4 regions of the Shewanella sp. MSW genome follow, and region 3 is predicted to be linked to each of the others. Evidence: predicted binding sites of a transcription regulator. Region 3 holds the regulator's gene; each other region holds the start of a gene.
The links. The regulator sigma-54, encoded in region 3, starts transcription at its own class of promoters, with help from an activator protein. The targets are predictions, from matches to a motif close to GTTGGCACGNNNNTNGNNT.
Positions count from the first base shown of each region.

Region 1: AYI96_RS02740 (nitric-oxide reductase large subunit) is a predicted target of sigma-54. The motif match lies at 1,432-1,450, and genes of this name have one in related genera.
Region 2: AYI96_RS19395 (FlgO family outer membrane protein) is a predicted target of sigma-54. The motif match lies at 1,959-1,977, and genes of this name have one in related genera.
Region 4: fliE (flagellar hook-basal body complex protein FliE) is a predicted target of sigma-54. The motif match lies at 1,905-1,923, and genes of this name have one in related genera.

Region 1 is NZ_LVDR01000002.1:262,739-266,068, reverse strand. Features, by position in the region: gene AYI96_RS02745 (potassium/proton antiporter) at 1-980, opposite strand, end outside; gene AYI96_RS02740 (nitric-oxide reductase large subunit) at 1,495-3,330, shown strand, end outside.
Region 2 is NZ_LVDR01000026.1:14,520-17,849, reverse strand. Features, by position in the region: gene AYI96_RS19405 (flagella synthesis protein FlgN) at 1-431, shown strand, start outside; gene AYI96_RS19400 (LPP20 family lipoprotein) at 684-1,151, opposite strand; gene AYI96_RS19395 (FlgO family outer membrane protein) at 1,151-1,801, opposite strand; gene AYI96_RS19390 (flagellar assembly protein FlgT) at 2,501-3,330, shown strand, end outside.
Region 3 is NZ_LVDR01000003.1:341,555-344,884, forward strand. Features, by position in the region: gene lptA (lipopolysaccharide transport periplasmic protein LptA) at 1-270, shown strand, start outside; gene lptB (LPS export ABC transporter ATP-binding protein) at 267-995, shown strand; gene AYI96_RS04740 (RNA polymerase factor sigma-54) at 1,091-2,554, shown strand; gene hpf (ribosome hibernation promoting factor) at 2,586-2,873, shown strand; gene ptsN (PTS IIA-like nitrogen regulatory protein PtsN) at 2,876-3,319, shown strand; gene rapZ (RNase adapter RapZ) at 3,316-3,330, shown strand, end outside.
Region 4 is NZ_LVDR01000014.1:111,806-115,135, reverse strand. Features, by position in the region: gene AYI96_RS15220 (sensor histidine kinase) at 1-470, shown strand, start outside; gene AYI96_RS15215 (sigma-54-dependent transcriptional regulator) at 467-1,798, shown strand; gene fliE (flagellar hook-basal body complex protein FliE) at 1,977-2,309, shown strand; gene fliF (flagellar basal-body MS-ring/collar protein FliF) at 2,351-3,330, shown strand, end outside.

The sequences.
Region 1 (3,330 bases), on a different contig from region 3:
CGAAACGGTAGCAAACTAAGCCAAACCGCAATCGGCCGCGCCAGAAAGATCATCCCAAAGGCCAGTGCCAAACCCGGTAAGGCGATATCTTTCAGATCCGATGGCGTCAGCAAGAGTCCCAGTACCAGGAACATGCCTATCTGACTGAGCCAGGTCATACCATCAAGGACGTTGAGAATCGAGTGTTTGCCACGGGTCGCCTTGTTACCGAGAAACAGACCCACCAGGTAAATAGACAGAATACCACTGCCTCCCAGGGCATTGGAGATAGCGAAGATCATCATTGCGCCACTCAGCACCAAAATGGAGTAGAGTCCTTCGGGCAATTGATTGCGATTGATAACCTGCCAGAGCAGCCAACCGCCGCCGACACCGAGGATCCCGCCCAGGCCAAACTGTTTGATAAAGCTCAGTGCCAGATAGCTGCCCGAGAGTTCATCGCCACTGCTGCCGAGAATAGCAATCAGCGTCACGGTCAAAAACACGGCCATGGGGTCATTACAACCGGATTCTATTTCCAGTGTCGAACCGACACGCTCGTTCACGTTTTTGCCTTTGAGCAGGCTAAATACCGCCGCGGCATCGGTCGAACCAACAATGGCCCCCACCAACATGCCCTGAAGTAAGCTGAGATCAAACAGCCAGGCAGCCAATAAACCTGTCAGCGTGGTGGTTAACGCCACCCCAAAAGTGGCCAAGGACAAGGCCGGCCACAATGCCACCCTGAAACTGGCAACCCGGGTACGCATGCCACCATCGAGCAGAATAACAGCCAGCGCCAGGTTACTGACCAAATAAGCCACTGAATAGTCATTGAATACTATGCCGCCTGGGCCATCTTCACCGGCAAAGATACCCACCGCAAGAAATACCACCAAAATAGGAATACCGAGTCGCGACGACACCGGGCTGAGCAATACACTGACTGCGACAAGCAAGGCCCCGACAAGGAAAAAGCTGTTGATGATATCTGCGTTCAAATGACCCTCCAGTTGAAAATGCGGGGAAGCTAATAAAAGAGAAACCTGACTCTAATGAGACTCCGGAAAACACGTGGGTTACAAACGGAATTATATCATTAATTAGGGTTATTTTTCAGTAGAAACAGTTGACTTATTTTCGCTTTCAGCGAAAAAGACCAGCAAAAGAAGCCGTGTAACCCCTTAAAAAATAGAAAATTTACCAATAAAACATCAAATATGAAGCCAAAGAAACATAAACTCAAATTAATGAAAAAAACTTAATTTTTTCAATCAACTAAAGAATTTGAAATCCAAGAATCCTCATCAATATATCAGTGATGGCTTCAGGGCAAACATTCAGTGTCATAATGACACTTTGTAATGTTAAAAAGACATTCAAAATACAATCAAAATGACACAATCAAAAACACACAAAAAAGTAAGACACTGATTAAAAACAAGAATAAAACTTGGCACATTAGCTGCTCTATGAAGGAAAACCTATCAAATAGACTTTGTCAGAGGGATGCCAATGAGCAGACAAAAATTCACCCTGATCGCACTGTTACTTGTGTTGGTCGCTTCTTTCACTGTACTTCTCAGTATCGGCAGTGAAATCTATCGGGAAAAACCACCGATTGCCGATGTCTATAGCGACAGCCAGGGCCAAGTGGTTTTCAGCGGCAAGGACATAGAACAAGGGCAGCTGGTTTGGCGCTCCATGGGCGGGCATCAGTTGGGCTCCGTCTGGGGCCATGGCGCTTATGTGGCTCCGGATTGGACTGCAGACTGGCTGCACCGTGAGGCCGAAGCCTGGCTGGATATTCGCGCCAAGGAGACATACAACAAGCCTTTCAATAGCCTGGACAAGAGTACTCAGGCCGCATTGGAGCAAGCTTTAAGGGACGATTTGCGCCATAACACTGTCACTACAGATGAGAGAGGTCACACCCGGGTGGTGCTTTCCGACACCCGTATCGCTGCCATGGCGCAAGTGAGTCAGCACTATCAATCTTTGTTTGGTGACGATCCCGCGCTGAATGAGCTGCGAGAAGCCTATGCGATGAAAACCAATACCATAGGATCTGCCGAACGCCGTCAGCAGCTCAATGCCTTCCTGTTTTGGGGCGCTTGGGCCGCAGTGACCGAGCGCCCGGATGCCAGTTACAGCTACACCAACAATTGGCCCTACGATCCGCAACTGGGCAACACACCGACCTCAGACAATATCGTCTGGTCGATTCTGAGCATAGTGACTCTGCTGGCCGGTATCGGTGCCCTGGTTTGGTATCATGCCGCCGGCAAACATGAAGCGCTGCCGGCTCCCGCCACAGAAGATCCCCTGTTCAGACACAAACCCACCCCTTCACAAAAGGCCACGGGTAAATATTTCATTACCGCTATCGGCCTATTTCTGCTGCAGATACTGCTAGGTGGCGTCACGGCGCACTATGCGGTTGAAGGCCAGGAGTTTTACGGTTTTCCCTTGAGTGAGATCCTGCCCTATTCAGTGACCCGCACCTGGCATACTCAACTGGCTGTATTCTGGATAGCGACGGCCTGGCTCGGTACCGGGCTCTATATCGCGCCGGCGCTTTCCGGCCACGAGCCAAAATATCAACGCTTCGGTGTCAACCTACTGTGGGTCGCTCTGCTGGTAGTGGTGCTGGGCTCCATGGCCGGTGAATGGCTGGGGGTACAACAATATTTCTCGCTGGACAACAACTTCCTCTTCGGTCACCAGGGATATGAATACATAGATCTCGGCCGGGTTTGGCAATTGCTGCTGTTAGCCGGATTGATGATCTGGCTGGCGCTGGTGAGCCGCGCCATGTTGCCCGCCCTGAAACAGGAATCTGAGCTAAAGCCTGTGCTCTGGGTACTCTACGCCTCCTGTGTCGCCATCGGCCTCTTCTATGGTGCCGGGCTGTTTATGGGTAAACACACTAACCTTGCCATCGCCGAATACTGGCGTTGGTGGGTAGTACATCTGTGGGTTGAAGGCTTCTTTGAAACCTTTGCCACCTCGGTTATCGCCCTGATGTTTGTGCGTCTTGGCCTTATCCGTGCCCGCAGTGCCAATGGTGCGGTACTCTTCTCTACCCTGATCTTCCTGACCGGGGGCCTGATAGGCACACTGCATCACCTCTATTTCACCGGCACCCCCACTTCGGTCATCGCCTGGGGCGCTATCTTCTCGGCGTTGGAAGTGGTGCCTCTGGCCCTTATCGGTTTTGAAGCGGTAGAAAGCTATCGCCTGCGCCGGGCCGCTCCCTGGATGCAACGCTATCACTGGGCCATCATGTTCTTTGTTGCCACCGCTTTCTGGAATCTGGTGGGCGCCGGTGTACTGGGCTTCCTGATCAAT
Region 2 (3,330 bases), on a different contig from region 3:
TGCCTGATACCCCGGATATAACCAGCCTGATAACACAGCAGATGACTCAACTCGAGCGTCTGCTGAACTTGATTGAGCAGGAAAAAAATGCCCTGCTCGATCGCAATGCCGATAATCTATTGCAACTGGCCCAAGACAAGAGCAATCTGCTCAATGAGGTCAAGGCAGTAGATGAGGCGCTCTCCTCTCATCCTGAACAAGCTAAACTCAGTCAGTCGCCATTGGCCGAACAGGTCAGTGAAGCCCGCGAACTATTGGCTACTTGCCAACTACGCAATCAGGAAAATGCCGGCCTGATAGAGCTGAGTATGGCCAGTATCAATCGCCTGGCACAGGCGCTGCAGGTGAGCCGCAATGCCTCCAGTCTGACTTATGACGGCAAAGGCAAGACTTCAACCATCGCCACTCTGGGCAACGATCTCAAGGCTTGATTTAAAGCCCTGCTGCTGTTCCATTACTTAAGCTAATTCAGTAAGTTCGGCTTCTTGGTGCGACCCAAACTCCTGTCCCCCCTTGCCTTCCCCCGACTAAACTCAGGGCGCTAAAGCCAAGGGGGTCAAATACAAGATGCCCCCCAGAACAGAACGTATACCCACCTCTCAATTCAGCAAAGATTCTTAAGCCACAAAAAGGCCACAAAAAAAGCAGCCAAAGAAGGCTGCTTTTGACTTATACCCATTACCCTAAAAATAAGTGATCTCTTTCACTCTCTGGGGGCGATTTTGTTGCTGATACAGATCCCACACCTGGGCGAAGTCCAGCTCAAGCTCGGTCACATAATGATCGCCGGCCGGATAACTGCGCACAACCCTGGCGCCGCGGATCACCCCGGAAACCGAGGCCTGGATATTATCGCCTTTCAACATCCAGTCACTGACCTTGCTATCAGCCGACAAACGTTGGCCATAAACTTGTTCGGCCAGTTCCCGATAAGCGGCAATCTTGGATGCTTGCATCGCCATCAGCACCTTTTGCGACTGTTCCTTAGCTGGTTGGCTGGCCAGCGGGGCATAGCCTATTGCCGTCAATTTGGGAAAACTGCTTGGCGCCTCTGTCTCCCACTGCACATATCTGTCCTTATCGGCGCAGCCACCCAGAACTAACGCCAATACCAGCGTGACCAATGTCAGTGTGTTGTTCCAATACTTCATTACTTGTCTCCCACTATCCGGCTCTTATCTTCTCCGCGGTTTTCATAGCGATAAAGCAGGCCTTCTTTTGACACCACCTTGTGGGATGGCGCCAGATAACCCGGTAGTTGCGCCTCAAGCACCCGCGCCCCGGCCGTCGAAAGCACCCGATTGTTATTGATGTTAACAATCCGACTGTTGAACAAGATCTCACCTTTAGCCTGGCTCATGCTGGTGACCAGTACATGATCCACCGCAATATCCGTCGGCAATTGTTGCCAGTCGCGGGTAAGAATAAAATCCCCCTGTGGCGTTACCCGCACCGCTTCGGCCAGGTTCAAATCCACCAGATTAAAGCCGCGCTGATGAAAAGCCGTCATTAAGCTCTGCTGTAGCTGTGAGGCCAGTGCATTACTGCCTTGCATATCCTCCACTATCGCAGGCGTCATCACCAATAGCGGCTGAGTCGGTTTGAGAGCATCATTATGGATTACCAATTCATCCACCAACTGATGCGCCAATAGATTGACTGGTGCTTGTTGCGGCTTGAACTCAGCTTGCGGTTGCTGTGATGTCGTACTGCAGGCAGACAGCAGAAGTAAAGGCAATATACACAGGGCTTTATACATAATATCCGTCTCACTGTTGCCGGAGTGGGCTGTTAACTTCATTCAGGAGCCTGACGTAAACCTTGAACCAGCAGGCTTATTCTACTTAGTCAGTCATACAACACCTGCAGGATTGACCCAAGGACGTTGCAGACAGTAATAGTGTCGGTAACATCGTCAGCACCAATAATGCCAAGCTCTTTTTATTTGCATTAAAACTATGCAAATAAAATACCAACCAAGAACTTAGGGAAAGTGCGAACAAGCCCCCATATGTGCTCTGCTCCGGCGTACAGGTCTGGATGCAACGGCAAATGCCCCCAGGCCTTTGCAAGAAGCACAACACAGCAGGCAGGCCAGTAAGCCACACAGCAACCTATTCCCTACATCAAGAAAGTGCCACGAGAACTTATTCGCACCTTCCTTAGCCCTCAGCGTCCACCGGCGAGTTCTCTGGTTTAGTCGTGTTTAACAACCTTGAGAAATAAGCCTAATTGAGCATCTCATTGGCCGTAGTAACTGACGTGAAATGGCCGAACCACTTGTATTACTTATTTATCCAGCCTTGCTCTTTCGGACAACAAGGTTTGTCGAAAGCTTCTTTGGCTTTATCGGCAAATGCTTGCCGTTCTTTAGCCTGGCATTCACAAATAACACAGTACCCCCTCCCTCTCTCTGGCATAAAATTTGAATACCAAGCGATACCAGCTTAAGTGGCGGCAAAATTCCGTCACCCTGACTTCCATTTTGAGGAACCGCCTTATGAGATTGTGCCCCTTGTTCTTGCTGCCGTTGCTGGGCATCAGCCTCAACGCCATGGCAGAGTGGACCGAGGCCCGAGGTGAAGCCAAAATAATCAATGGCAATCTAACCCAGGCACGGGAAGCGGCAATGGACAACGCCATCAACATGGCACTGCTCTCCCGTGGTGGCAGTTTTCAATCGACCCAGAGTGTCAGCCAGGGGCGCTTGACCCAAAACGATTTCAGCCTCTCCAGCCAGGCGCAGATAAGCAGTGTCGAACTGGTCAGCGAAATGCGCCAGGGAGACAAGCTCAAAGTGGTTATGCGGCTCGATATTCTCGACGGCCCGGATAACAAGTGCCAAAGCTCAGCCATCAAGGCCGCTATCCTGGTCCCCCAGGCCGCCATTAAAGACAGAAGCCAACTGCGTTATGGTCAGTTGGAAAATTTCCAGCGAAGCCTGTCCGAACGGATAGCAGCAACGCTGGATAAACAATCCTCCACCAGCTTTGCTCACCTGCACGCCAACGAGCGGCTGGATATCAAAGAGGAGCTTATCAATATCCGCGGCTACCGCCTGCCGACCTGGATAAGTGAAATTACCGACAGCCAATATCTGTTGCTGCCGCAAATCATAGATATCTCCACCGAACCGGTCGAATCCGGCTTTATGGGCCTATGGGACAACGAGCCGCTGCGGCTATTTCAGTTGCAGCTCAGCCTCTATCATGGGATCAGCGGCGAGCAGATCTGGTATCAGAACTACAGCATTTCCGCCCCCTGGGAGTTTGCCAAAAATGAATCCGTCCCTCCCAACAGCGACAGATTCTGGCGTGCCAGTTATGGACA
Region 3 (3,330 bases):
ACCCAGAAGCTGGAAGATGGCCGTCAGGCCAGTGCCAAGGCCAAAGAGATCCACTACAACATAGACAGCCGCATCATGACCTTGATAGGTCAAGCCAAAGTGGAACAGGACGGCAGCGAAGTAACCGCCGAGAAGATAGTCTACGACATCAACAAGCAGCAGCTGGAAGCGGAAAGCAGCGGCAAAGGCCAAGATAGGGTAACCACTGTTATCCAGCCGGAAAACTATCAGGATCTCAATAAGAAAGAACAGCAGCAGGAGCCGCAATGACCAGCACCCTGACGGCACAAAACCTGGCAAAGAGTTACAAGAAGCGCAACGTAGTCAAAGATGTCAGCCTATCGGTCAATACCGGCCAGATCGTGGGGCTGCTGGGCCCCAACGGGGCGGGCAAGACGACTACCTTCTATATGGTGGTTGGCCTGGTGCAGAGTGACAAGGGCCGTATTTTCATTGACGACGACGAGCTGACCTTGGATCCCATGCACCTGCGTGCCCGTAAAGGCATAGGCTATCTGCCACAGGAAGCCAGTATTTTCCGCAAGCTGTCGGTACATGACAACATCATGGCCGTACTGCAAACCCGCAAAGAGCTCAACAGCGACGAGCGCGAGGAACAACTCGAACAGTTGCTGGAAGAATTCCACATTACCCACATACGTGACAGCCTGGGGATGTCCCTCTCCGGCGGTGAACGCCGCCGGGTGGAAATCGCCCGGGCATTGGCCGCCAATCCACAGTTCATTCTGCTGGATGAGCCGTTCGCCGGTGTGGATCCCATCTCAGTTATCGATATCAAGAAAATCATCGAACAGCTTAAGTCCCGCGGTTTGGGGGTGCTGATCACAGACCACAATGTTCGCGAAACGCTCGACGTTTGTGAGCGAGCCTACATTGTCAGCCATGGGCAGTTGATTGCCGAAGGCACACCCGCTGAAATCTTGGACAACCAGCAAGTGCGTGCTGTGTACTTAGGCGAACAATTCAGGCTATAGTTAGGATCATGTCATCCGGCGGCAATTCCGGGTATTATAGTTTGTTATTATTGAATTTTTTCCTTGAAAAATAACGAGTAGGGATTAGCGGTATAATGAAAGCGTCACTCCAGCTCAAATTGGGTCAACAGTTGACCATGACACCTCAGTTGCAGCAGGCAATTCGCCTGCTGCAACTGTCGTCCCTTGAGCTGCAGCAGGAAATCCAGGAAGCCTTGGAAGCCAACCCTCTGTTGGAGATGGCCGAGGACAACCAGGATGACGCTATCGACGACAACCACAAGGAAAACGACGCCGGCGAATTGAGCGTCAAGCAGGAAGATGGTTCCACGGTAGAAACCTCAGAGGCATTGAACAATGAGTCTATGCCGGATGAATTGCCTATGGATACCACCTGGGATGAAGTCTTTACCGCCGCCAGCGCCTCAGGGCCGGCTATGGGCCGTGAAGATGATATGCCCTTCCAGGGAGAAACCAGCGAAGGTCTCTATGAACACCTGGAATGGCAAAAAAACCTGACCCCGTTTTCCGATACCGACGACGCCATTGCCACCGCCATCATAGATGCCATCGACGAGCAGGGCTATCTAACCCAGAGCACTGAGGAGATCCTCGAAGCCATGGGCAACCCTGAGATTGAGCTCGATGAAGTCGAGGCGGTACTCAAGCGGATCCAGCACTTCGATCCCATCGGCATCGCCTCCAGAGATCTGCGCGAATGCCTGCTGATCCAATTGCAACAGTTCAACGCCGACACCCCGCATCTGGCCGACGCCCGCTTGTTGATTGACGAACATCTGGATCTCATCGCTACCCGCGACTTTCGCACCCTGATGCGTAAGACCAAGCTCAAGGAAGATCAACTGCGTGACGCCATCAACCTTATTCAGAGCCTCAATCCCCGCCCCGGTTTGCTGGTGCAGCCGATGGACGAGGAATATGTGATCCCGGATGTCAGCGTCTGGAAGAAGAGCGGCCGCTGGGTAGTGGAGCTCAATCCGGACTGTATGCCCAAACTCGGGATCAACCAACAGTATGCTGCCATGGCCCGTAGCGCCCGCAGCCAATCAGACAGCCAGTTTATTCGTGGTCATCTTCAGGAAGCCAAATGGTTTATCAAGAGCCTGGAGAGCCGCAACGATACCCTGCTCAAGGTGGCCAACTGCATAGTGCAGTTCCAGCAGGGATTTTTTGAATATGGTGAAGAGGCCATGAAACCCATGGTACTCAACGATATTGCCGAGGCGGTCGAGATGCATGAATCGACCATCTCCAGGGTCACCACTCAAAAGTATATGCATACCCCGAGGGGAATATTTGAATTGAAGTACTTCTTCTCCAGCCATGTCGGTACCGAAGATGGCGGAGAATGCTCTTCCACGGCGATCAGGGCTTTTATCAAGAAGCTCGTGGCAGCGGAAAACCAGAAGAAACCTTTGAGCGACAGCAAGATGGCACAACTTCTGGCAGAACAGGGAATCAACGTTGCAAGACGCACCATAGCCAAGTATCGCGAGGCTATGATGATACCACCGTCGAACCAGCGTAAGAGTTTATAAATCCACAGTTGGAAATTGGAGGAATCTTTCTATGCAAATCAACCTGACAGGACATCATATCGAGATCACCGACTCACTGCGTGACTATGTGGAAAGTAAGTTTTCGAAACTTGAACGCCATTTCGAACAGATCAATAATGTGCACGTTGTGCTCAATGTACAAAAACTGCAACAGATTGCCGAAGCCAAGATCAACCTCACAGGCGGCGAAGTCTATGCAACTTCTGAACATGCCGACATGTATGCCGCCATCGACGTTCTGATTGATAAATTGGATCGTCAGGTCATTAAACACAAAGAAAAGCTGACAAAACACTAACGATGGAACTGAGTACCATCCTGCGGCCGGAGTGCACTACCTGTGCCACTCCGGGCAGTAAGAAAAAGGTACTGGAGCTAATTAGCGATCTCGCCAGCGCCCAGTACCCCACCCTTTCCTCTCAAGCGATTTTTGAAAGCCTTTTGGCCCGCGAAAAGATGGGGAGCACAGGTATAGGTAATGGTATTGCGATTCCGCATGGCCGGCTGCCTGATATCACAGAGCCGATTGCCGTGCTGGTCAAATGCGAAGAGCCTATCGCCTTCGATGCCATAGACAACCAACCGGTGGACATACTGTTCGCCCTTCTGGTTCCCGCAGATCAATGCCAACAACATCTGAGTACCCTGTCTGCCATGGCTGAAAAGCTCAGCGACAAAGCAATACTCAAGCAGTTGCGTAAATCCCGCGATGAAACAGAACTCTATCAGGTGATCACAGGATGAAACTCGCTATA
Region 4 (3,330 bases), on a different contig from region 3:
GTAAGCAAGAGGAAGCCTGCGACAGAGTGCCTTTCTCGACAGTGCTGGAAAAAGTGATGGCCAACTGCGAGCCAATTGCCGCCAAGCAAAACGCCGAATTGAGTCTGCAACTTGAAGGTGACCGTGAGATGCAGGTCAATCTTCATGGATTGAGCTCTGCCATCAATAATCTGGTGATCAATAGCCTGGAAGCCGGTGCCACAAACGTCATTCTGCGCCTGAGCTGTGACCAGGCACTGCGCCTTGATGTGATAGATAACGGCAAGGGGCTTGATAGCAAGATGCAAAAACAGGTGTTGGAGCCTTTCTTTACCACCAAGCGTCAGGGCACAGGACTTGGGCTGGCGGTGGTGCAGTCAGTCGTGCGCAGCCACGGCGGCAAATTGGATCTCAGCTGTGAGTTGGACACCGGTTGTACCGTTACGCTGAGCTTCCCACTGATGACAGCTTCTCAAGGGGGGGCGGTATGAGCGAAGCAAAAATTCTTTTGGTGGAAGATGACGCCGCACTCCGGGAAGCGCTGCTCGATACCTTGCTGCTGGCCTGTTACGAGTGTGTTGACGTCGCCAGCGCCGAAGAAGCGATAACGGCTTTGAAAGGTAATCGTTTTGACATGGTGATAAGCGATGTACAGATGGAGGGTATCGGCGGTATGGGGCTGCTGGATTATCTGCGTCAGCAACATCCGCAGTTGCCAGTCCTGTTGATGACGGCCTATGCCACTATTGATAATGCCGTCAGTGCTATCAAGTTGGGAGCGGTAGATTATCTCGCCAAGCCGTTTGCTCCTCAGGTGCTGCTTAATCAGGTGAGTCGTTATTTACGCCCCAAGGTGGTTAGTGGCAGCCCCGTAGTGGCTGATGAAAAGAGCTTGGCCTTGCTGGCATTGGCGCAGCGGGTAGCCGCTTCTGACGCCTCTGTGATGATAAGTGGCCCCAGCGGCTCGGGCAAAGAGGTGTTGGCTCGCTACATTCATCAGCACAGCCAAAGACCTGACGGGCCTTTTGTGGCGATTAACTGCGCTGCCATCCCGGAAAATATGCTGGAAGCCACCTTGTTTGGCTACGAGAAAGGCGCCTTTACCGGGGCTTATCAGGCTTGCCCCGGCAAGTTTGAACAAGCTCATGGTGGCACACTGCTGCTCGATGAGATTTCCGAGATGGAGCTGTCTTTGCAGGCCAAGCTGCTGCGGGTGCTGCAGGAGCGTGAGGTTGAACGCCTGGGGGGCCGCAAGACCATTAAGCTCGATGTCCGGGTACTGGCAACTTCCAACCGGGATCTGAAAGATATGGTGGCCAAGGGCGAGTTTCGCGAAGATCTTTATTACAGGATCAATGTGTTCCCGCTTGCCTGGCCGGCATTGAATCAAAGACCGGCGGATATCATTCCGCTGGCCAAGCATCTGTTGGCACGCCATGCCGAAAATGCGGCAATTAACCCGGTTCCAGCTCTTAGCGATGCTGCCGTGCGGCGTTTGTTGGCCCACCGCTGGCCGGGGAATGTCCGTGAGCTGGATAACGTGATCCAGCGTGCACTGATCTTGAATCAAGGGCAGATAGAAGCCGGCGATATCATTATCGATTTGCAGGATGTTGCGCTGCGAGATACCACAGCCCAGGAAACGCCTGAGGCGCTCGGTGATGAGCTCAAGGCTCAGGAGCATGTGATTATTCTCGAGACTCTGGCCCAGTGTCAGGGCAGTCGCAAGCTGGTAGCCGAGAAATTGGGGATCAGTGCCCGCACTCTCAGATACAAGATGGCGCGTATGCGTGAGATGGGCATAGAGGTGCCCGCCTGAGTCATCTCCCAAAGCGGCCGTCAGGCCGCTTTCCAATCCTTTTGTCTTTCCTCTGGCTCTGCTTGAATTCAGGGCCTTTAGCTCTCTCAATTTTGATTATTCCACTTTTGGCAAACTAATTGCATAGAGTCCGGTAACCCAGGTTTTTCGTCAATTCGCTGACGACAGGAGTGAGAAGATGCAAATAGGTGCCAATTCTTTATTGCAGGAAATGCAATCACTTAAAGGTGAAATTGCCCCAACGGGATTTCAGTCTTCGCCTGTACGTCAGGTGGGCAATACCTCAGGAACTGATTTCGGCCAATTACTGGCCCAGGCCGTAGGCAATGTCAGTGAGTTGCAAAGCACATCATCCAATCTGGCCACCCGGCTGGAGATGGGCGACACCACTGTGTCTCTGTCTGACACTGTTATTGCCCGCGAGAAAGCCAGCGTTGCCTTCGAGGCCACAGTGCAGGTGCGCAACAAGCTGGTTGAAGCCTACAAAGAGATTATGAGCATGCCTGTTTAAGGCCTGCTTGCATCACAGATCCCGGATAACAGGAACGCACAGTGAGCACAGAATTAGTAGCAGGATCCAATGTTTCCGCCGCTGGAACTACGCTGGATGGGGCCCAACAGGAAAATAAGTCGGGTGTATTGGGCTCCCTCGGGGGAGTGGATATGCTGCGGCAGATCACCATGATCCTGGCATTGGCTATCTGTCTGGCACTGGCGGTATTTGTGATGATTTGGGCTCAGGAGCCTGAATATCGGCCACTGGGCAAGATGGATACCCAGGAGATGGTACAGGTTCTCGATGTACTGGATAAGAACCGGGTGCCGTACAAGATTGAAGTCGATGTGATTACTGTGCCTGAAGACAAGTACCAGGACGTGAAGATGATGCTGAGCCGCGCCGGTATAGATTCCAGCGCCGATGCCAAGGATTATCTGAGCCAGGATTCCGGCTTTGGTGTCAGTCAGCGGATGGAACAAGCCCGGCTGAAGCAGAGTCAGGAGATGAATCTGGCGCGGGCGATTGAAGAGCTCAATAGTGTCAGCCGTGCCAAGGTGATCCTGGCGCTGCCAAAGGAAAATGTATTCGCCCGCAATCGCGCCAAACCCAGTGCCACAGTGGTGGTCAGTACTCGCAGGGGCGGTTTGGGCCAGGAAGAGGTTGATGCAATAGTAGATATTGTTGCCTCTGCAGTTCATGACATGGATCCCAGCCGGGTGACTGTGACAGACTCCAACGGCCGCTTGCTGAACTCAGGCAGTCAGGATGGGGTATCTGCCCGCGCCAGACGCGAGCTTGAGCTGGTGCAGCAAAAAGAAAACGAATACCGCAACAAGATAGATTCGATTCTGATGCCGATCCTCGGCCCGGAAAATTTCACTTCCCAGGTGGATGTCAGCATGGACTTCACCGCCGTCGAGCAAACAGCCAAGCGTTTCAACCCGGATCTGCCATCACTTCGCAGTGAAATGACAGTGGAAAACAACAGCGTTGGTGGCAGCAGTGGCGGCATCCCCGGAGCCCTTTCCAATCA